3 regions of the Arthrobacter sp. 210 2 genome follow, and region 1 is predicted to be linked to each of the others. Evidence: riboswitches for the same ligand, from Rfam matches in the RefSeq annotation. Region 1 holds a riboswitch; each other region holds the start of a gene.
The links. A riboswitch is a leader RNA that binds a small molecule or an ion and turns the genes downstream of it on or off. The one in region 1 is predicted to bind thiamine pyrophosphate.
Positions count from the first base shown of each region.

Region 2: another riboswitch for thiamine pyrophosphate. It lies ahead of AC5RWA_RS10785 (ECF transporter S component); the one in region 1 lies ahead of thiC (phosphomethylpyrimidine synthase ThiC).
Region 3: another riboswitch for thiamine pyrophosphate. It lies ahead of thiO (glycine oxidase ThiO); the one in region 1 lies ahead of thiC (phosphomethylpyrimidine synthase ThiC).

Region 1 is NZ_JBNHIE010000010.1:99,777-106,718, reverse strand. It holds gene AC5RWA_RS17420 (amidohydrolase family protein) at 91-1,173, opposite strand; TPP riboswitch at 1,250-1,357, shown strand; gene thiC (phosphomethylpyrimidine synthase ThiC) at 1,352-3,187, shown strand; gene AC5RWA_RS17410 (alpha/beta hydrolase) at 3,259-3,993, opposite strand; gene ffh (signal recognition particle protein) at 4,095-5,678, opposite strand; gene AC5RWA_RS17400 (glucose-6-phosphate dehydrogenase) at 5,763-6,942, shown strand, end outside.
Region 2 is NZ_JBNHIE010000004.1:264,844-271,785, forward strand. It holds gene AC5RWA_RS10780 (ABC transporter ATP-binding protein) at 1-1,296, opposite strand, end outside; gene AC5RWA_RS10785 (ECF transporter S component) at 1,296-1,919, opposite strand; TPP riboswitch at 1,977-2,115, opposite strand; gene AC5RWA_RS10790 (heme-degrading domain-containing protein) at 2,202-2,753, shown strand; gene AC5RWA_RS10795 (hypothetical protein) at 2,750-2,956, shown strand; gene AC5RWA_RS10800 (DUF4383 domain-containing protein) at 3,073-3,528, shown strand; gene AC5RWA_RS10805 (iron-containing redox enzyme family protein) at 3,596-4,651, shown strand; gene AC5RWA_RS10810 (glycosyltransferase family 2 protein) at 4,648-5,724, shown strand; gene AC5RWA_RS10815 (CDGSH iron-sulfur domain-containing protein) at 5,721-5,936, shown strand; gene AC5RWA_RS10820 (hypothetical protein) at 6,177-6,942, shown strand, end outside.
Region 3 is NZ_JBNHIE010000007.1:25,251-32,192, forward strand. It holds gene AC5RWA_RS14005 (RNB domain-containing ribonuclease) at 1-984, opposite strand, end outside; gene thiE (thiamine phosphate synthase) at 1,063-1,797, opposite strand; TPP riboswitch at 1,825-1,943, shown strand; gene thiO (glycine oxidase ThiO) at 1,936-3,273, shown strand; gene thiS (sulfur carrier protein ThiS) at 3,270-3,506, shown strand; gene AC5RWA_RS14025 (thiazole synthase) at 3,511-4,326, shown strand; gene AC5RWA_RS14030 (4a-hydroxytetrahydrobiopterin dehydratase) at 4,373-4,711, shown strand; gene AC5RWA_RS14035 (hypothetical protein) at 4,807-5,109, opposite strand; gene AC5RWA_RS14040 (DUF3107 domain-containing protein) at 5,147-5,371, opposite strand; gene AC5RWA_RS14045 (TetR/AcrR family transcriptional regulator) at 5,422-6,087, opposite strand; gene moeB (molybdopterin-synthase adenylyltransferase MoeB) at 6,172-6,942, shown strand, end outside.

The DNA.
Region 1 (6,942 bases):
TGCTGGCGGCCGTCGGGATGGGGCGACCTGTCACAGTTAAAATTACTTGAAGCTTCAATTTATTCCAAGTGCTTCGGCCCGGAAATATGCTCAACGGATAATGCGGCCTCCCAGCACCACATGGGCGAGTTGGCTGACCGTCCGGGGTACCGTCAGCGGATCCTCGCTGCAGAGGACGACGTCGGCGCGCGCCCCCTCGTGGACGCCGTCCGCACCGAGCCACTTGCGGGCTGACCAGCAGGCTGCGTCCAGTGCAGCGGCCATGGGCAGTCCGGCCTCATGCAGGGCCAAAATCTCGTCCGCGATTCTTCCGTGGTTGATGACGCTGCCGGCGTCCGTACCGGCGAAGATCCTCACGCCCGCCCCGTAAGCTTCGGCCACCCGCTCCATCCGCCGCTCCCACAGCGCCAGCATGTGGTCCGCGTACCGCGGAAACTTGAGCCGGGCCTGGGCGGCGATGTCCGGGAACGTCGCGATGTTGATGAGTGTGGGGACGATCGGCACTCCCTGTTCGGCGAACCGGGGAAGATGCCGGGGCAGGAGTCCGGTGGCATGCTCGATGCAGTCGATGCCGGCGTCCAGCATCTGGTCCAGGGTGTCCTCAGCGAAGCAGTGGGCGGTGACCCGGGCGCCTTCGTCATGCGCCGCCTGTACCGCGTCCCGCACGACGGCGGAGGGAAAGGACGGCGCCAGGTCGCCAATGCCGCGGTCGATCCAGTCCCCCACGAGCTTGACCCAGCCGTCGCCGTCGCGGGCCTGCTTGCGAACGGCTTCCACAAGGCCTTCCGGTTCCACCTCGTCGGCGAAACCGCGAAGATATCGGCGGGTCCGGGCAACGTGCCGTCCAGCGCGGATCAGCACCGGGAAGTCCCGGCCGCCCTGCAACCAGCGGGTGTCGGCCGGGGAGCCGGCATCCCTGACCAGCATGGTGCCGGCCGCCAGGTCTGCCCGGGCCTGGTCTTCGGCGGCAGCAGCGTCCACCGGGCCGCCGGGTCCGAGCCCGATGTGGCAGTGGGCATCCACGAAACCTGGCAGGACCCAGCCCTCCAGCACCTTGTCCGGCACCTGCTGCGGGCGTGTGAAGGTCAACAGCCCGTCAACGGACCACAGGCCCCGCCGCTCGCTGTCCGGCCCGGCAAGCACCGGGCCGCTGAATTCGATGATCTCCGGCATTGGACTCCTTTTCCCGCCAGTCAGGCTAGCACCGGCCATGTGACAAGCCCCTCCCGGAAGGCTGTGGTAGCTTTCTTCCTGACCACACGGGTGCCCCTGCAGGGGCTGAGATCGGGCTGACGCAGCCTGCGACCGTTGAACCTGTCCGGGTAATGCCGGCGAAGGAAGTGAGTATTCCTTGAATACACCCAATGAACAGCTGGACCCTGCCCTGAATCAGTCCCGCGAAGGCGTGGCCGGTGGGGCGGCGGAAGGCCAGGTCACCCAGTCCCTGACGTCGCATTCGCTGGCGTTCATCGAAGACGCAGAGTCGGGAATCCGGATACCCGTAACGGAAATTGCCCTGGAGCCGTCCCCCAACGGGGAACCGAACGGGCCATTCCGGACCTACCGGACGGCCGGACCGGGCAGCGATCCGGTTCGCGGCCTCAGCCCCTTCCGGTCCGGATGGATCGTGGCGCGGGGCGACACTGAAGCGTACGGCGGCAGGGAGCGGAACCTGCTCGACGACGGCCGCTCGGCTGTCCGCCGCGGCGCCGCCTCCGCCGAGTGGCAGGGGGCCCAGCCGGTGCCCCGCCGCGCCGTCGAGGGCAAGACGGTAACGCAGATGCACTACGCCAGGCAGGGCATCATCACCCCCGAGATGCGCTTCGTAGCGCTGCGCGAGAACTGCGACGTTGAGCTGGTCCGCAGTGAAGTCGCGGCCGGGCGGGCCATCATTCCCAACAACATCAACCATCCCGAGTCAGAGCCGATGATCATCGGTAAGGCCTTCCTGGTCAAGATCAATGCCAATATCGGCAATTCGGCCGTCACCAGTTCCATTGCCGAGGAAGTGGACAAGCTGCAGTGGGCCACCCAGTGGGGGGCCGACACCGTGATGGACCTTTCCACCGGCGATGACATCCACACCACCCGGGAGTGGATCATCCGCAACTCCCCCGTCCCGATCGGCACCGTGCCCATCTATCAGGCCTTGGAAAAGGTCAACGGGGAAGCCAATGCGCTGACCTGGGAGATTTTCCGCGACACCGTGATCGAGCAGTGCGAGCAGGGTGTGGACTACATGACCGTGCACGCCGGCGTCCTGCTCCGGTATGTTCCGCTGACCGCCAACCGGGTCACCGGCATCGTCTCGCGGGGAGGCTCCATCATGGCGGGCTGGTGCCTGGCCCACCACCAGGAAAACTTCCTGTACACGCACTTCGACGAGCTGTGTGAAATCTTCGCCAGGTACGACGTCGCGTTTTCCCTCGGCGACGGCCTGCGCCCGGGAGCTACGGCGGATGCCAATGACGCTGCGCAGTTTGCGGAACTGGACACGCTGGCCGAGCTCACCCAGCGGGCCTGGAAATACGACGTGCAGGTGATGGTGGAGGGCCCGGGGCACATCCCGTTCCACCTGGTCCGGGAAAACGTCGAACGGCAGCAGGAACTCTGCAAGGGGGCACCGTTCTACACACTCGGGCCGCTGGTCACTGACGTGGCTCCTGGTTATGACCACATCACGTCCGCGATCGGCGCCACGGAAATCGCCCGGTACGGCACGGCCATGCTGTGCTACGTCACACCGAAGGAACACCTGGGCCTGCCCAACAAGGACGACGTGAAAACCGGTGTCATCACGTACAAGATCGCCGCCCACGCCGCCGACCTTGCCAAGGGCCACCCGGGGGCGCACGAGCGGGATGACGCGCTGTCCAAGGCACGCTTCGAGTTCCGCTGGCGCGACCAGTTCGCGCTGTCCCTGGACCCGGTGACGGCCGAGGCCTTCCACGACGAGACGCTCCCCGCGGAACCGGCCAAGACTGCCCACTTCTGCTCGATGTGCGGGCCAAAGTTCTGCTCCATGCGGATCAGCCAGGACATCCGGGACGAATACGGGTCCGCCGAGGCGCAGGCGGCCCTGGCCGAGGCGGCCTCAGGCATGCGCGCGAAGAGCCGGGAGTTCATGGCCGCCGGGGCCAAGGTGTACCTGCCGGAGCTGAACGTTCCGGCAGCGGGACGTAGCTGACTCCCCTCGAGTTTCCCGTCCGGCCGGCAATTGGGGGCCGGCCGGACGGGAAGGCTGCGTGCTGGCCGGGGTCAGGAGGCCCTGGCAGGCTCGGTCCTGCTGACCTCGCTGATGAAGGAGCGGATGGCGCGGTCGCCGTCCCGTGAGTCGTGGGGCCGGTGGCCCCCGGCAGCAACGCGGTGCAGGGCGCCCGTCTCACGGAGGTAACCGGCGATCTCCTCATAGAGGGGCTCCCATCCCCCGGTCAGGACCAGGGTGGGGACGCCCGGAACGATGTGCAGCGGTGCCTCCCACGACGGTGACTGCAGCCGCAGCCGCCTTGCCGAGCGCTTCTCCTCGGCAGTGACCGGCTCCTGGAGGTCCGTGGCGTAGACCCGCCGGACGAACTCCCGCTGGAAATCCTCGTCGCTGAGTTGGCGGCGGACGTCGAACAACGGCTGCATGAGGCGGATATGGGCCGCTGTGGCCGGCAGTTCCGCGGTAAGGGAGAGGCACGCCGGCTCCACGAGGGTCAGCGAATAGACGAGGTCGGGCCGTTCGACGGCGGCCATCATGGCGGCGATGGCCCCTTGTGCATGAGCCACGATGTGTCCGCCCGCGGCACCGCGGCCGTCGTCCGCCAGGGACCGCAGCACGATGGCCGTGTCCTCGGCGAAGGAGGACTCCACGGGTTCGGCGACGGGATCGTACCCGTGGCGGCGCAGGAACAGTGCGTCGTAGGACAGCGCCATACCGTGTTGGCGCGGCCAGGCCGCGGCACCGAAACTTCCGGCGCCGTGCACGAACACTACCCTCTGCTTGAACATGACCCAACCCTATTCCACGGCACCGGCAACCCCTGCAAACGGCAGCAGGTGTCGTTTTGAGCCCTCAAAACGACACCTGCTGCTACCTGGTCGGGATGCTGTTACTTGCCGAGGAACTTGTCGAAGCCCTTGGGCAGGTTCAGCTGGGACGGGTCGAAGTCGCCCCCCTGCTGGCCGAAGGCCGCGCCGGTGGGCAGGGCCTTGGCTGCATTGGCACGGCGTGCTTCGGCGTCCTTGCGCTCCTGGGCGGCCTTTGCAGGGTTGCCCGACTTTGCCTTCTTCTTCGGTGCGTTCTTGGCGTTCTTCCGGGCTCCGCCGCCCGCCCCGGGCATTCCGGGCATTCCGGGCATCCCCGGCATGCCGCCCTGGGCCATCTTCTTCATCATCTTCTGGGCCTGGGCGAATCGTTCCAGCAGTCCGTTGACCTCGGAAACGTGCACACCGGAACCGCGCGCGATGCGGGCGCGGCGGGACCCGTTGATGATCTTGGGCGCCACGCGCTCGTGCGGGGTCATGGAGCGGACAATCGCTTCCACGCGGTCGATCTCGCGCTCGTCGAACTGCTCCAGCTGCTGGCGGATGTTCTGCGCGCCGGGCATCATCATGAGCATCTTTTTCATGGAACCCATGTTGCGGATCTGCTGCATCTGGGCCAGGAAGTCGTCCAGGGTGAAGTCCTCCTGGTCGGCGAACTTCTTCGCCATCCGGGCAGCTTCATCCTTGTCCCAGGACTTTTCGGCCTGCTCGATGAGCGTGAGGACATCGCCCATGTCCAGGATGCGCGAGGCCATCCGGTCCGGGTGGAACAGCTCGAAGTCGTCCAGGCCCTCGCCCGTGGAGGCGAACATCACGGGCTTACCGGTGACCGACGCGACGGACAGCGCGGCACCACCGCGGGCGTCGCCGTCGAGCTTGGAGAGGACGATGCCGGTGAAGTTGACGCCTTCGTCGAATGCGTGCGCCGTGTTCACGGCGTCCTGGCCGATCATGGCGTCGATGACGAACAGGACTTCGTTGGGCACGATGGCGCGGCGGATCTGGCGTGCCTGTTCCATCATGTCGGCGTCAACGCCGAGGCGCCCCGCGGTGTCAACGATGACGACGTCGTGCAGCTTCTGGCGGGCTTCCTCGACGCCGGCACGCGCCACCGCCACGGGGTCACCCGCAGGGTGCTCAAGTTCGGACGAGGTGGCGCCCGGGTGGGGCGCGAACACCGGCACGTTGGCGCGCTGGCCCACCACCTGCAACTGGGTGACGGCGTTGGGTCGCTGCAGGTCACATGCCACCAGCATGGGGCTGTGGCCCTGCGCCTTCAGCCACTTGGACAGCTTGCCGGCCAGGGTTGTCTTACCGGCACCCTGCAGGCCTGCCAACATGATGATCGTGGGGCCGTTTTTGGCGAGCCGGATGCGGCGGGTCTCGCCGCCGAGGATCTCCACGAGTTCCTCGTTGACGATCTTGACGATCTGCTGGCTCGGGTTCAGTGCGGCCGATACCTCGGCGCCCAGGGCGCGTTCGCGGACCCGCCCCGTGAATTCCCGGACAACGGGGACTGCAACGTCGGCGTCCAGAAGGGCGCGGCGGATCTCGCGGACTGTTGCATCGACGTCGGCCTCGGTGAGGCGGCCTTTGCCGCGGAGATTCTTGAAGGTTGCTGTCAACCGGTCAGAGAGTGAATTGAACACGCGCCGTGCACTTCTTTCAGTGGATGATCGGGACTCGACTATCTAGGGTACCAAGTCGGGCACCCAAGATGGCATGCTGGCAAAATGACGAGCCAAACAACTGTAAGAACCCTGCTCATCCTCGGTGCCTCCGGCGATCTTACCGGCCGGCTCCTCCTGCCCGGGCTGGCGCGGCTGGTGGCGAAGGGCCGCGCGGCAGGGCTGCGGCTCGTTGGGGCGGGATCTGATCCGTGGACCCCGGAACAGTGGCGGGAGAGGGTGCATTCGTCGTTTGCTGCAACCGCCGAAGCCGCAGCCGCCGAGGGACAGGAAGCGCTTCAGGCGCTCGAAAAGGAAACTGTCTACCATCAGCTGGACGTCACCGCCGGCGGCGGCCTTGCCGCACTGCTGCGCAGCCTCGAGGGGCCCGTGGCCGTCTATTTTGCGCTCCCGCCGAAGATCAGCCAGCTCGCGTGTGAGGCCTTGCAGCCCGAGGACGTCCCGGACGGGACGCGGCTGGTGATGGAGAAACCGTTCGGGTCGGGCGAGGAATCCGCACGGTCCCTTAACCGGACCCTGGTGCGGCTGGTGCCCGAGGACCACATCCACCGGGTTGACCACTTCCTGGGCAAGGCCACCGTGCTGAACATCCTGGGCCTGCGCTTTGCCAACAACTTCCTTGAGCCCGTCTGGAACCGCCACCACATTGAAAAGGTGGAAATCATCTTTGACGAGGACCTGGCCCTGGAAGGGCGGGCGCGCTACTACGACGGCGCCGGCGCCCTCCGGGACATGATCCAAAGCCACCTGCTGCAGATTATGGCCCTGATGGCCATCGAGCCGCCGGCCACCGTGGGCGAGCGGGACCTGCGCGATGCCATCTCCGCCGTCCTTCGGGCCAGCAGCGTCCGTGCCCCCTTCGCCGCCTCCACCCGCAGGGCACGCTACACCGCAGGCTCTGTGGCAGGAAAGGCGGTGCCGGACTACGCCAGGGAGGAGGGAGTGGACGCGGACCGCGGAACCGAAACCCTCGCGGAGATCCAGATAGGGATCGACAACTGGCGCTGGAAGGATGTCCCGTTCGTCCTGCGGTCCGGCAAGGCTTTGGGTGCCAAGCGCAAGGAAGCCGTGGTCACGTTCCGCCCGGTCCCCCACCTGCCCAAAGGCTTCACGGGCGTGGACTCCCCAAACCAGCTGCGGATCGGCTTCGGCCCGGATACTTTGCAGTTCGACGTCGATGTCAATGGCCCCGGAGACATCTTCAGCCTGAGCCGGGCCACCCTTC
Region 2 (6,942 bases), on a different contig from region 1:
GGCGTCCACCAGCGCGGTGAGCCGCAGCCGTTCCAGCAGTTCGTCAACGCGGTCCTCGCCGTGCCCCAGGTGCCGGGGCCCGAACAGCAGTTCATCGAGCACATTGCCGGTAACGAACTGGTGCTCGGGTTCCTGGAACACCGTCCCCACCCGCTCGATCAGCTGCTCGGCTTTCCACTTGTAGGGGTCGATTCCCGCTCCCCGGCTCAAGTCGGTGGTGGCGGAAACCTTGCCGGCAACCGGCTCCAGGAGCCCCGCGAGGGTCAGGGCGAACGTAGATTTTCCCGCACCGTTGGGTCCCACCACAGCCAGCGCCTGGCCGGACCGCACCTGCGCGGTGATGTCTTCCTGCACCGGGACTGGCGGGATCCTGCGGCACCCGCTGCGGCGCGGACGTTCCCGGGACACTGCCAGCTTTTCGGCGGCGAGCAGGAGATTTCCCGTCCCCGCGGCCGGCACGACAGCACGGGCACGCGTGGCAGGCACATAACCGGGCACCCACACTCCGGCGGCCATCAGCAAGGTCCGCGCCTCACTCAGCACCTGGTCCGGAGGCCCGTCCAGCAGTACCGCAGGATCAGAGGCCGAGCCGGGCTGCAAGACCACAATCCGGTCCACCAGGTCCTTCCAGACCGACACCCGGTGCTCCACCACCACCAGCGTTGCGCCGGTCTTGTCCAGGCACCGGGCCACGGCGTCGCGGACCTCCAGCACGCCCGCCGGGTCCAGGTTGGCGGTGGGCTCATCCAAAAGGATCAGCCCGGGCCGCATCGCAAGGATGCCCGCCAGCGCGAGGCGCTGCTTTTGGCCGCCGGACAGGGCCGACGTTGGATGGTCCAGCGGCAGGTGGGACAGGCCGACGTCGTCAAGCGCCTCGTGCACGCGGGTCCAGATGGCATGACGGGGCACGGCAAGGTTTTCGGCGCCGAAGGCGACGTCGTCGCCTACGCGGGAGAGGACCACCTGTGTTTCGGGGTCCTGCTGCATCAGCCCGGCATGGCCGCGCTGCCCGCGGGGGGACGCGCCGTCGACGAGCAGCGAACCTGACTCGTCCGAATCACCCGCCTCGCCGTCGTCGTTCGCGTCGCCCAGAACCCCGGCAAGGGCATGCAGGAGGGTGGATTTGCCGGCACCGGAAGGGCCGAGCAGGAGCACCCGCTCCCCCGGCGCGATGTCGAGGTCAAGGCCGTGGACCGCGGGCTTGGGGCGGCCGGCATGCCGCCACCCCCAGCCGCGAGCCGTGATGGCCGCCGGCCGCACTGCTCCGGCCCCGGCCTGGTGCGAAGGTGCCTGCATCAGGAGAGGACGGGCTCCGTTGCTGCCTTGCGCGAGGCGAAGGAGCTCAGCACCCCGGTCTTGGCCAGTCCCCGGGTGGCGATCCAGGACAGTGCACCGGCAATGATGGCACCGGAAATCGCGGTGAAGATGATGTAGGCCAGCTTGTCGCCGCCCGAGTAGGCGATGTTCCAACCCCACGGGGCGAAGGAATCGTTCAGGCCGCAGAAGAGGCCCGCCGCCGCGCCTGCGAGCAGCGCAACGGGCAGGTTGAACTTTTTGTACACGAAGATCGCGAAAATGATCTCCGCGCCAAGGCCCTGGACAAAGCCCGAGAACAGCACCGAGGCGCCGTACTGCGATCCCATCAGGAGCTCACCGGTGGCCGCGACGGTTTCGCAGAACAGTGCCGCGCCGGGCTTGCGGATGATGAGCATGCCCAACACCGCCGGGATCATCCAGCCGCCGGCGATCAGCCCGGTCAGGGGCGGGTAGACGGCGTTCATCGGCGCGGAAACCGCGGCCGCACCCTGGGACCAGGCCCAGAAGATGACGCCGCCGGCGATGGCGATCAGGGCCGCCACCACGATGTCCACGACACGCCAGGACTTGCTGGTGGTCTTTTTGATTGCTGCAGTGCTCATGTGATCCTCCTGGGAAACAGGAGGGGAAAGCACGGCAAGCGGCTACTGCCGTTGCCGGACTTCGAGAACTCGACTCCCTTGCGCCGGTACTAACCGGATCAGGTTCGAGGGTCTGCGGCTGTCCGCACTCTCAGCGCCCACCTGCGGTTCCCGGCCTTGGCCAGTGCCCGACGGCGGCGCTCCCCTGTCGTTAAGTAATGCTCTGAATGGAATGATGCTTGGGTAGAACTGCCCTGCTGGGCGGAGTCCAGTTTACACCGGGACAGGGGTAGATTGTGGGCCATGACTGCTAATCAGCCGCATGTGACCGACTTCGATCCGGACTCTGACGCCGCGCAGCCGGAAGGATCGCTGCAGGCCCTCATCGGCCGCATCGAGGGGGAGATCCATGAGCTCCAGTTCCCCGGCTTCTCCCTGGACGACTCGCTGAACCTTGGACTTCTCCTTGTGGAACTGGGGAAGGAGCGTGGCCTGCCCATCGCGATCGACATCACCAAGGGCGATCAGGTCCTGTTCCATGTGGCCCTGCCCGGCGCCACCCCGGACAACGAACACTGGATCCGGGCGAAGCAGCGCACCGCCGCCCGGTATGAGGTTCCCTCGCTGCTGGTGGGGCTTCGCGGCCGGCTTCGGGGCGGTCGGATCGAGGACCAGGGCTGGTTCGACCAAACCCTGTACGCCGCGCACGGCGGGTCCTTCCCGGTCTATGTCTCCGGTGTGGGCGCGGTGGCCACCGTCACCGTTTCCGGGCTCCCGCAGATGCAGGACCATGACCTGGTGGTGGAGGCTATGCGTGAGGTGCTGCGCCCGGCAGGGGCAGACGGCTCGGCATGACCGGCAGGCCCGCTGACAATGCCGTCCGGGCGGCACTGGACAAAGCCGAGGACGAGATGATCTTCATCGGCCCGGACCATCCCTACTATCCGCTGCTGGCCGAACTGGTGTCCGCCGTCGGCAAGGCATGGCAACAGGGGTACGAGCAGGGCCGCACTGCCGGGCAGCACCCCAACCCCTACACCTGGACCGGTCCGGCGTAAGAAAAGGCCGGAACGGGGAATGTTTCCGCATCCCTCAACGCAGAAACAAAGCCTGCTTAGCTTTTATTAGTAATCATGCTTACTATATTGTTTCAGGCGTGAGAGGAGTACAGGACATGGCAGTCAGCACCCGCCCACCGGGCGTCCGAACCGCCCTGCAGTGGTCTGCCGTTGCCGCCGGCGCCGTATTCCTGCTCGTTGGCATCCTGGGATTCGTCCCCGGAGTTACCCGCAACTATGATTCCCTCGGTTTCGCAGGGCCCGGTTCAGGGGCGCTGCTGCTGGGCGTGTTCCAGGTATCCATTCTCCATAACCTTGTCCACTGCCTCTTCGGCGCCGCCGGCCTGCTCATGGCGCGGACCCACCGCCAGGCCAGGAACTTCTTCACGTACGGCGGGGTCATCTACCTGGTGCTCTGGCTGTATGGCCTCCTCATAGGAGACAACACGCCGGCAAACTTCATCCCGGAGAACGGTGCGGACAACTGGCTGCACCTCGTCCTGGGCCTGGCCATGATCGCCCTGGCCATCATGCTGTCCCCGCGCACTCCCGCCGCCGGCCGTGGCAACTGACCTTTCTTGACGGGCCGTCAATGCAGACGGCACCGCACCGGCACACCGCCCGAACCCAAGGAGCACCATGAAACTTCCGGAACCGAGAGGCCCCATCAGCAGCGCCCTGTTGGGGGTTTTGGCAGGAGAGCCGGGCAGCGCCGGCGAGTCCCTTTCCGGGCTGCGCCGGCTGGTCGGCGGGAAGCTGGCCGGGGTCACGGACATCATCGGCGACGATGATGTCCAGCTGGCCCTCTTCTGCCTCTACGAGCTGCATTACTCCGGCCTGGAAGGCGTGCAGGACGAGTGGGAGTGGGAACCCGGGCTGATCCAGGTGCGGCAAATGCTGGAGAAGCCCTTCGAGGAAGCCCTGCGCCTCGCCGCCCGGGAGGCCGGCGGGGATCTGGACCTTCCGGCCGGCTCCGACCTGACCAGCGACGCAGTTGCCGATGTCCTGTTCGGCCTGGCGGCCCGGGACACCGGCCCCAGCGTCTCCCGGTTTGTGGCAAAGAAGGCAAGCCTCGGGCAGCTCAAGGAGTTCCTGATCCACAAATCCATCTACCAGCTCAAGGAAGCGGACCCGCACACCTGGGCCATTCCACGGCTGAGCGGCCGGGCGAAAGCCGCCCTGGTGGAAATCCAGGCAGACGAGTATGGCGGCGGCCGGCCGGACCGGATGCACAGCGCCCTGTTCGCCCGGACCATGCGCGGCCTGGGGATGGACGACCACTACGGTGCGTACGTGAACGCCGTCCCGGCCATCTCCCTGGCCGCCGTGAACCTGATGTCCCTCTGCGGACTGAACCGGCGGCTCCGCGGCGCCATCACCGGGCACCTGGCCATCTATGAAATGACGTCCTCCCAGCCCAACCGCCTGTACGGCAACGGCTTCCGCCGGCACGGCTTCGATGCGGACGTCACCCACTATTTCGACGAGCACGTCGAGGCAGATGCCGTACACGAGCAGATCGCCGGCCGGGACCTGGCAGGCGGCCTCGTGGAGGCCGAGCCCGGGTTGCTGGATGACGTCATTTTCGGTGCCACCGCGGTGATGGCGATCGACACCAGGCTGTCCGCCCACCTCCTGGCGTCCTGGGAACACGGCCGGTCTTCGCTCAGGGCGGCAGTGCCGGCGGCAGCATGACGTCCCAGGCCATGGAGCAAGGCCTCGACGCGGCCGAGTACATCCTTCCCCTGCGCTGGGCCGACGACTCCGGCCTCCCTGACCTGGTGGCCTACCTGCAACGCCTGGCCACCTGGATACCGGTCATTGTGGTGGACGGTTCAGCCCCGGACCTGTTCGCCCGCCACCGGGAGCAGTTCCCGCCGGAGGTCCGCCACATCCGCCCCGATCAGCCGGCGGGACCGGGAAATGACGGCGGGCAGCACGGCAACGGCAAGGTGGCAGGGGTGATGACAGGCATCCGCGCCGCCACGGCAGAGATTCTGGTGATCGCCGACGACGACGTCCGCTACACGCGCGCGTCCCTCGCCGCCGTCGTGGGTCACCTGGGGACGGCGGACGTAGTGCGCCCGCAGAACTATTTCGACCCCCTGCCCTGGCACGCGTGCTGGGACACGTCCCGGACGCTGATCAACCGGGCCTGGTCCGCCGACTTCCCCGGCACGCTGGCCCTGCGCCGAAGCGCCCTGCTGGCCACGGACGGCTACGAACCCGTCCTGTTCGAAAACCTTGAGCTGATCCGGACGGTGACAGCCGCCGGCGGACGGGAAAAGATCGTTCCGGACCTGTTCGTGGCGCGCCGGCCGCCCCGCGCCAGGCATTTCCTGAAGCAGCGCGTCCGGCAGGCGTACGACGACTTCGCGCAGCCCCGTCGCCTGGCCGCGGAACTTGCCCTGCTCCCGGCCATCCTCGGGGGCACCCTTCTCCCCAGAAGGGCGCGCCTCACGGTTTTCCTGTTACTGGCGGCCGCCGCGACGGCCGTAGCAGGGATCGGACGGTGGCGGCTCAACGGAACGGACGTCTTTCCATTGCGTGCCGTGTGGTTCGCGCCGCTCTGGGCCATGGAACGGGCCGTCTGCATCTGGTGGGCAGTGGCTTTTCGACTGTCCGGCGGCGTGCCGTATGCCGGCGCGAGGCTACGGACGGCCGCCCATACCGAAGCCGAGCTTAGGCGCCGCCACCAGGGCAAGCTGCATGCATTCCGGCAGCAACAAACAACCACATCAACAGCAGCTACAAAGGAGCGGATATGAACCAGGAACCGGCCGAGAGCTCCATTGTGGTCTGCCCCGACGGACCGTTGATCATCAGGGGCGACTTTGAGATCGTCACGCCGTCGGGCACCCCCGTGCCGCGCGACCGGAAAACGGTGGCTCTGTGCCGGTGCGGGGCCTCGGCCATCAAGCCGTACTGCGACGGGACCCACAAGATGATCAAGTTCCGCACGGAGCCGCCCGCCTCCTGAGCACCTCCTGCGCCCGCGCCTGCCCGTACGGCCGACAGGTCCGGGGCGGTTGACAGCCAAGATCATGCCAACAAGGATGGGACCTTGGAAAGCGTTTTCTGACCGAGGAGGGCCAGCGCTGTGTACAGCCGGCCGACAGCCATCGACCGCAAGGCCCTGGTCCGCCGCCACGCCGTGGAACAGGACAGCCTCGACCCCCGGAGCCCGGTGTCGGTGGGGAACGGGGAATTCTGCTTCACGATGGACCTCACCGGCCTGCAGTCCCTTCCGGCAAAATACCCGGTGGTCGCCCGCGGCGGGCTGCCAGCCGGCACCCTGCTCGGAACGCAGGCCCAGTGGGGCTGGCATTCCATCCCTCCGGAGCAGGATTACACCCTGGCCGGTTCCACCGTCCTCTACGACTCTCCCCGCGGCCCGGTCCCGTACGTGGACATGGCGGGCGGGCTCGTGGACGGCCGCGAAACGGAGTCCTCCCGCGCTGAAACCTGGTTGCGGGCCAACCCGCACCGGCTGGACCTGGGCCGGATCGCCTTCGCCCTGCCGGGACGCGACAGCCCGGGGCTGGCCCCGGAAGACGTTGCCCACCCGCGGCAGGTGCTGGACCTGTGGACCGGCACGGCCACCAGCCGCTTCACCCTGCACGGCCAGCCCGTCGGGGTCACCACCGCGTGCCATCCGCACCGCGACGAACTCGGCTTCCGCATTGAATCCACGGCGCTGCAGCAGGGCCTGGCGATCTCCCTGTCGTTCCCTTACGGCTCCGAGGCCTGGCATAACGCCGCGGACTGGACCCGTCCCGAGGCCCACAGCACCCGGGTGGAAGAGCTGCCCGCCACCGGCAAGGGACGGGAGTGGCTGATCTCCCGTCGCCTCGACAATTCCGGATACCAGGTGGCTGTTGCCGGCGCGGGCCTGGAACTGGAACAAACCAGCCCGCACGGGGTGATCCTTAGGGCAGCCAACGGGGCGGATGTCCTGGACTTCAGCGTGCACTTCATCAGCACCG
Region 3 (6,942 bases), on a different contig from region 1:
GGCGGTGTAGGAGGCGCCCCTGAACAGCATTCCCGCCGAATGCATGATGGCCAGCTGCCGGGGATCGGTAGGGTCCAGGGTGCGCAGGTATTCGCCGTAGCTGACCTCCCCGTCCCATGGTTTGCCCAGCACTTCGGTCTGCAGGCGGAAGTGGTTAAGGGAGCGCTCATCCGGCGCGGGCATAGTGCGCAGGATACCCACCCTGCCCCCCAGCATGAGCTGCGCGGCGGCCATGCCCGTCATCAGCGAAATCTGCGCGTTCCAGTCCTCCACGGGAAGCTGCGGGGCGGCGGCGATGCGGTAGCCGCCGTCGGGAAGCTGGACGATCTCCTGTTCCGGCATGTTCAGGCTGGCACCTTCACGGGCACGTTCCAGCTCCACGCGCTTGAGGCCGACCTCTTTGAGCAGCTGGAGGACGGGGGATGCGTTGCCCGAATCCAGTTCAGCCTGCGCCCCCTTGTAGCTGAGCTTGGCCCGGCTGCGCATGCGGGCCCGCTTCACCGCGACGGAGGTGACTTCGGCGGCGCTGTCCAGCCGGAAATCCCAGACGAAGGCGGAACAGTCCTGCCCCGGCAGCAGGCTCCCGGCTCCCTCGCTGATGACCTCCGGATGCAGCGGAATCCGGCCGTCAGGGGCATAAAAGGTCTGGCCGCGGCGCCGTGTTTCGGCGTCCAGGGGCCCGCCGGGCGTCACGAAGGAGGGAACATCGGCGATGGCGTACAGCACGTGGTACCCATCGCCGTCGGCCTCGATGAACAGGGCCTGGTCCAAATCCGTGGACGATGCAGGATCGATGGTGATGAACCCGACCCCGGTGAGGTCATAGGCCGGCAGCTGCAAGGCCGCGACGGCCGCTTCGGCATCCCTGACTGCGTGTATGGGGTATGGGCCGGGCAGTTCCAGTTCGGTCCGCAGGGCACCCAGGGCTTCCTCGAGGGCATTGTTGTGCTCGTGGACGTTGGGAGCCAGCCGATGATGTGACACGAAAATCAGCCTAGCCCGAAGAACCCCGATTTTGCATGGCATTGACGCCGCACGGGGCTGCGCCGTGTTGCGGCGGCTTTAGGGTGTGGCCCCGTCCAAGGCAGCGAGAAGGGCGGCGGCAGCGGCGGCAGGGTCATCAGCTTCCGTGATGGCACGCACCACAACGATCCGGCTCGCTCCTGCTTCCACAACCTGGTCCACATTGGAGTGGTCGATGCCGCCGATGGCGAACCAGGGCACCCCGCTCCCGGCCTCGGCCGAGGCTTCGGCGGCATACTTCACCAGGTCCAGTCCGACGGCGGCCCTGCCGGGTTTGGTGGGCGTGGCCCAGACCGGTCCGACGCAGAAGTAGTCAAGCGCGGACGGTCCGGCTGCGGCAGCGAGGGCGGCGTCCACCTGCCCGGGGGCATGGCTGGAGAGCCCGATGGCGGCGTTGCCGTTGAGCAGGGTGCGGGCTGCATCCAACGGAAGGTCCTTCTGACCGATGTGGAACACCGGCGCACCGGACAACACGGCGATGTCCGCCCGGTCATTCACAGCCCACAGCCGGCCATGGCGCTGCGCCGCTTCCTTCAAAACCGCCAGCAGCTCCAGCTCCTCGGCCGCCTCGATGGCCTTGTCCCGCAACTGGATGATGTCCACGCCACCGGCAAAGGCAGCATCCACGAACTGCCCGAAGTCCCCGCGGTCCCGGCGGGCATCCGTGCAGAGGTAAAGGCGGGCGCTGTTCAGGCCGGCAGTGCCTTCGGCATGGGTAAAAGCATCGGCGGCGGGGACTGCGGCAGCGGGGGCAGGGGACTGGGACACATTCATGGCTGCAAGCCTAGTTCCTCTACACTGGCCTCGTACTGCGGGAGCCCGCGGCAGCTGTCATAAAGCGCCGGGCTGAGAGGGCGTCAGAGCCGACCGCTTGACCTGATCCGGTTAATGCCGGCGTAGGGAAGGAGACACATGAGCACCCCAAACGTTGCCCCGCCCGGGGCTCCATCCGGCACCATCCGTGCCGACGTGGCCGTGATCGGCGGCGGAGTGGTTGGGCATTCCATCGCCTGGGAGGCGAGGCGGTCCGGGCGGTCCGTCGTGCTGATCGATGACGCGCCCGGAGCCGGGGCCAGCTGGGCGGCTGCCGGAATGCTGGCGCCGGTGAGCGAGCTGCACTACCAGGAGGAGGACCTCCTGGAGCTCATGCTTGCCTCCTCCGCCCGGTGGCCGGGCTTTGCCGCGGAACTGGCCGCCGCTTCCGGCGAAAGTCCCGGGTACCTCACGACGCCGACGCTCGCCGTGGGTGCCGATGCCGCCGACCGCCGCGCCCTGATGGATTTGCGCGGGGTGCAGCAGGCCAGCGGCCTGTCCGTGGAGCCGTTGACTGTCCGGGAGGCCCGGCGCCGGGAACCGCTGCTCAGCCCTGCCATCGCCTGCGCACTGGACACTCCCGCGGACCACCAAGTGGATCCCCGGCGCCTGGTGTCCTGCCTCCGGCGCGCGCTCGCAGTACATGGCCCCGACGTCGAAAGTAATGGAACAGACGTGGCGGGGGCCATCGACGGCTACGCCGTGCCGGACCGGGCCGCCGGGCTGGTCTGGGCGGACGGGGCAGTGGCCGGGGCCCGGCTCGCCGGCGGCGGCACGGTCCTGGCCCGCGAAACGATTGTTGCCAACGGCCTGGAGGCCGCCGCCCTGGCGGGCCTGCCCGACGGCCTGCAGCTGCCGCTGCGGCCGGTGTACGGGGATATCCTGCGCCTGGCAGTGCCCCGGCAGCTCCAGCCGCTCGTAACCTCAACGGTCCGCGGGCTGGTCCACGGCGTCCCGGTGTATATCGTCCCGCGGCAGGACGGGACGGTGGTGATCGGAGCCACCCAGCGTGAGGACGCCCTTGCCGCGACACATAATGCACCGGCGGCCGGTGCCCGGGCTGCAGCGGGCGCCGTATCGGCAGGCGGGGTCTACCAGCTCCTCCGGGATGCCCAGGTCCTGGTGCCCGCCGTCGCCGAACTCGAGCTGCTGGAATACACGGCACGGGCTCGGCCCGGCACCCCGGACAACGCCCCGCTGCTGGGCCGGGTGTCGCTGGCCGGCGATCCGGCAGCCGGGGAATCCGCACACGTTGCGGGACTGATCATTGCCACCGGATTCTTCCGGCACGGCGTCCTCCTGGCCCCCGCAGCGGCGGCCATCTGCCGGGACCTTCTGGACGGCACGGCGGACGTCCGCTGGCAACCTTTCAACCCGGGCCGGTTTTCCGGCCGCGAACCGGCCGCCACCATCTTCAACATCAAGGAGACAGCATGAACATCACCCTGAACGGACAACAACATACGGTGGCTGACGGGGCCTCCATCACCATGCTCGTCAGCCAGGTCACCGGCCGCCCCCTCGCCGCTGACGGCCAGGCCCGCGACGGCGGCAAACTCGGCGTGGCGGTGGCGCACAACGCGCAGGTGGTACCCCGGAGCCAATGGTTCGCAACAGCGCTCGCCGACGGTGACGACGTCGAGCTCGTCACGGCAGTGCAGGGAGGCTGAGACCATGACCGAAACCACCACCACCTCGCCGGCCGGCGCCTCCGGCATGGACGACACGCTGGTCATCGACGGCGTACCCCTGGCATCGCGGCTCATCATGGGCACCGGCGGCGCCCCAAGTCTGGACGGCCTTGGAGCCGCGCTGCTGGCATCCGGGACAGCACTGACCACGGTGGCCATGCGCCGCTATTCGACGGCGGAAACGGGCTCGCTTTTCCAGCTGCTCGTGGACCACGGCATCCGGGTCCTCCCCAACACCGCCGGCTGTTTCACGGCCCGTGATGCGGTCCTCACCGCCGAACTGGCCCGCGAGGCACTGGAAACCGACTGGGTGAAGCTTGAGGTCATCGCCGATGAGCACACCCTCCTCCCGGACGCAGTGGAACTGGTGGACGCCACTGAACAGCTGGTTAACCGCGGGTTCAAGGTGTTTGCGTACACCAACGATGATCCGGTCCTGGCGCTTCGCCTGGAAAACCTGGGAGCCACCGCGGTCATGCCCCTGGGATCACCCATCGGCACGGGCTTGGGGATCCTGAACCCTCACAACATCGAGCTCATCGTGTCCCGCGCCTCCGTCCCGGTGGTGCTCGATGCAGGCATCGGCACGGCGTCGGATGCCGCCCTTGCCATGGAGCTTGGCTGTGACGCGGTGCTGCTGGCCACCGCGGTGACCCGGGCGCAGAACCCGGCGCTGATGGGGGAGGCCTTCAAACACGCTGTCATCGCCGGTAGGCTGGCGAAAGCGGCCGGTCGGATACCGCGCCGCGAGCACGCGCTGGCGTCGTCGGCGATGGAGGGCCGGGCCGAGTTCCTGTAGGGCCTGCTCCATCAGACCGGCCGGCGCCCTGATGCAAGGAGCAGCAGTGGCCGCCAAAGACGCCCTTCCCCGGGAACGCATCGACGAAGCACTCACCGGACTGCCGGACTGGCGTTTCAGCGACGGCGGCCTGGTCACTGTCTTCAAGACGCCGACGGCGGCTGCCGCACTCGAGGTGATTGCCGCCGTCGGACGCCTTGCCGAGGAACAAAACCACCATCCGGACCTCGACTGGCGCTACAACCGCGTCTTCATCCGCTACACCTCCCACGATGCCGGAGGGCAGGTCACCGGGCGGGACCTCACCGCGGCCGCCGGGGCAAGCGACGCGGCGGCAGCGGCCGGGGCTGTGGCCGAGCCTTCGAAATACGCGCCGGACCATTAGGCAGCCGCGTGATCAAGCAGCTGTGCCGTTAAGCATGTGGCCGCCGTCCCAACGGGACGGCGGCCACATGCATGAGGTGCAACAGAAACCGAGGCTCAGCGCCGAAGGATCGCGGTAAGCCGGTGGGTGTCCTGCCGGGCGCGGCTGCGGCCCAGGTAAAGAACAGCCGCGACGGCGGCCGCAGCGCCCAGCACGATGGGCAGGACCCACGGAACCCAGGTCAGCCCCGGCCGGTAGCCGAAGCCGGCGGCCATGAGGATGATCCAGGTGAGGGCCCCTACACCCACGGCTACGCCGGCGGGAAGGCCGGCGCCGTACTTGGCATGCCGCCTGTCATTCGCCCAGACAATAAAGCCGGCGGCGACGGTGGCGAGCACAACGATGGTCAGGGAAAGCAACGGATCTCCTCGGGATTCGCGGCAGCGCGGGACTGGGCTAGAACTGGCCGAACCCTACGCGGCGGACCTCTTCGGCGCCGATCTCCACATAAGCCAGGGCATTTCCGGGAACAATGATCAGGCGTCCCTTGTCATCCGTCAGGCGCAGCTCGCTGCCGGCGTTGATGGCTTCGCCCACAACCTTGGCCACCGTGTCTGCGTCCTGCGCCGATTCGAGCACAATCTCGCGGCCAACATTCTGAACGCCGATCTTAATTTCCACAGGGGGCCTCCCAGCCAGTCAAAGTTCGTTGGTGATGTCTTATTTGTAGTCTAGGACTCTTTGGGGAAGCGAGAGATTCCGCGCCAAGCTAAACGGTAGATGAGGTCACTGGCCACATCGAGGTCAAGATTACCGTCGGTTTCGAGCCAGTAGCGGGCACTGACCTGCGCCATCCCGGCGAGTCCGCGCCCCAAAAGCTCCGCCTCGAGGTGGGGGAGTTTGGTGTCGCCGGCAATGACGCGGGCAATGGCGTCCGCGAAGGTCCGGTTGAAGGTCTCCAGGCGTGAGCTGACGTCAGGATCGTTGATGAGGTCCGACTCGAACACGAGCCGGTGGGCCTGGTCATCGTTGGCAATAAAGCGGAAGTAGGCGCGCATGACGGCCTTCACGCGCTCCTTGTTGTCCGTGGTGGAGTCCAATGCGCCCAGCATCAGCTCGGTGAGGGACGCAAGGTGGCTTTCCAGCAGTGCAAGGTAAAGCTCGCGTTTGGAGGGAAAGTGCTGGTACAGGACCGGTTTGCTGACGTGGGCCGTTTCGGCGATCTCGTCCATCGCGGCGCCGTGGTAGCCGTTGGCTACGAAGACTTCCTGCGCGGCGGAAAGGAGCTGGGCGCGCCGCTCATCGCGGGGAAGCCGGGCGGAGCGCTGGCCTGCTGGACGCGGGGAGGTTTGCGGTTCGGCGGCGGGCGGGCGTTCAGCCCGTGCTTCAGGGACCACGGTTGTCCTTCTTTCCATTGCAGTTACCTCCACTTTACTGCGGGGTAATATGACCGGGCGGTATCCCGGGGCCTACATTGAAGTATGGCTTCGACTTTCACCGCAAATATTTCAACTGTTTCGCTGGATCCGTTGGTGGAACCGTCAGGTGAGCTCACCCCTGCCGAGGTGGAACGCTACTCGCGGCACCTCATTATTCCCGAGATCGGTACCCTGGGGCAGCGGCGGCTCAAGAACTCCAGGGTCCTGGTAATCGGCGCCGGCGGGCTCGGATCGCCGGCCCTGCTGTACCTCGCCGCAGCGGGCGTCGGAACAATCGGGATCATCGATGACGATACGGTGGACCTCAGCAACCTGCAGCGCCAGGTCATCCACGGCGTGGCCGACGTCGGCAGGCCGAAGATCGAGTCGGCCCGGGATGCGATTGCCGCGCTGAACCCGTTGGTGGATGTCCGGCTCCACGACGTGCGCCTGGACGCCGCCAACGCCCTGGAGCTGTTCGCCGGGTACGACCTGATCCTTGACGGGGCGGACAACTTTGCCACGCGCTACCTGGTGAACGACGCAGCCGCCATCCTCGGCAAACCCTACGTGTGGGGTTCAATCTTCCGGTTCGACGGCCAGGTCAGTGTCTTCTGGGAGAAGCACGGGCCCACTTACCGCGACCTCTACCCTGAGGCCCCGCCGGCGGGCTCTGTGCCCTCCTGCGGCGAGGGCGGCGTCTTTGGCATGCTGTGCGCGGCCGTGGGATCGCTGATGGTGACCGAGGCAGTCAAGCTGATCACCGGCGTCGGACGTTCCCTGCTGGGCCGTGTGGCGCTCTTCGACGCCCTGGGCGGCAGCTGGCGGGAAATC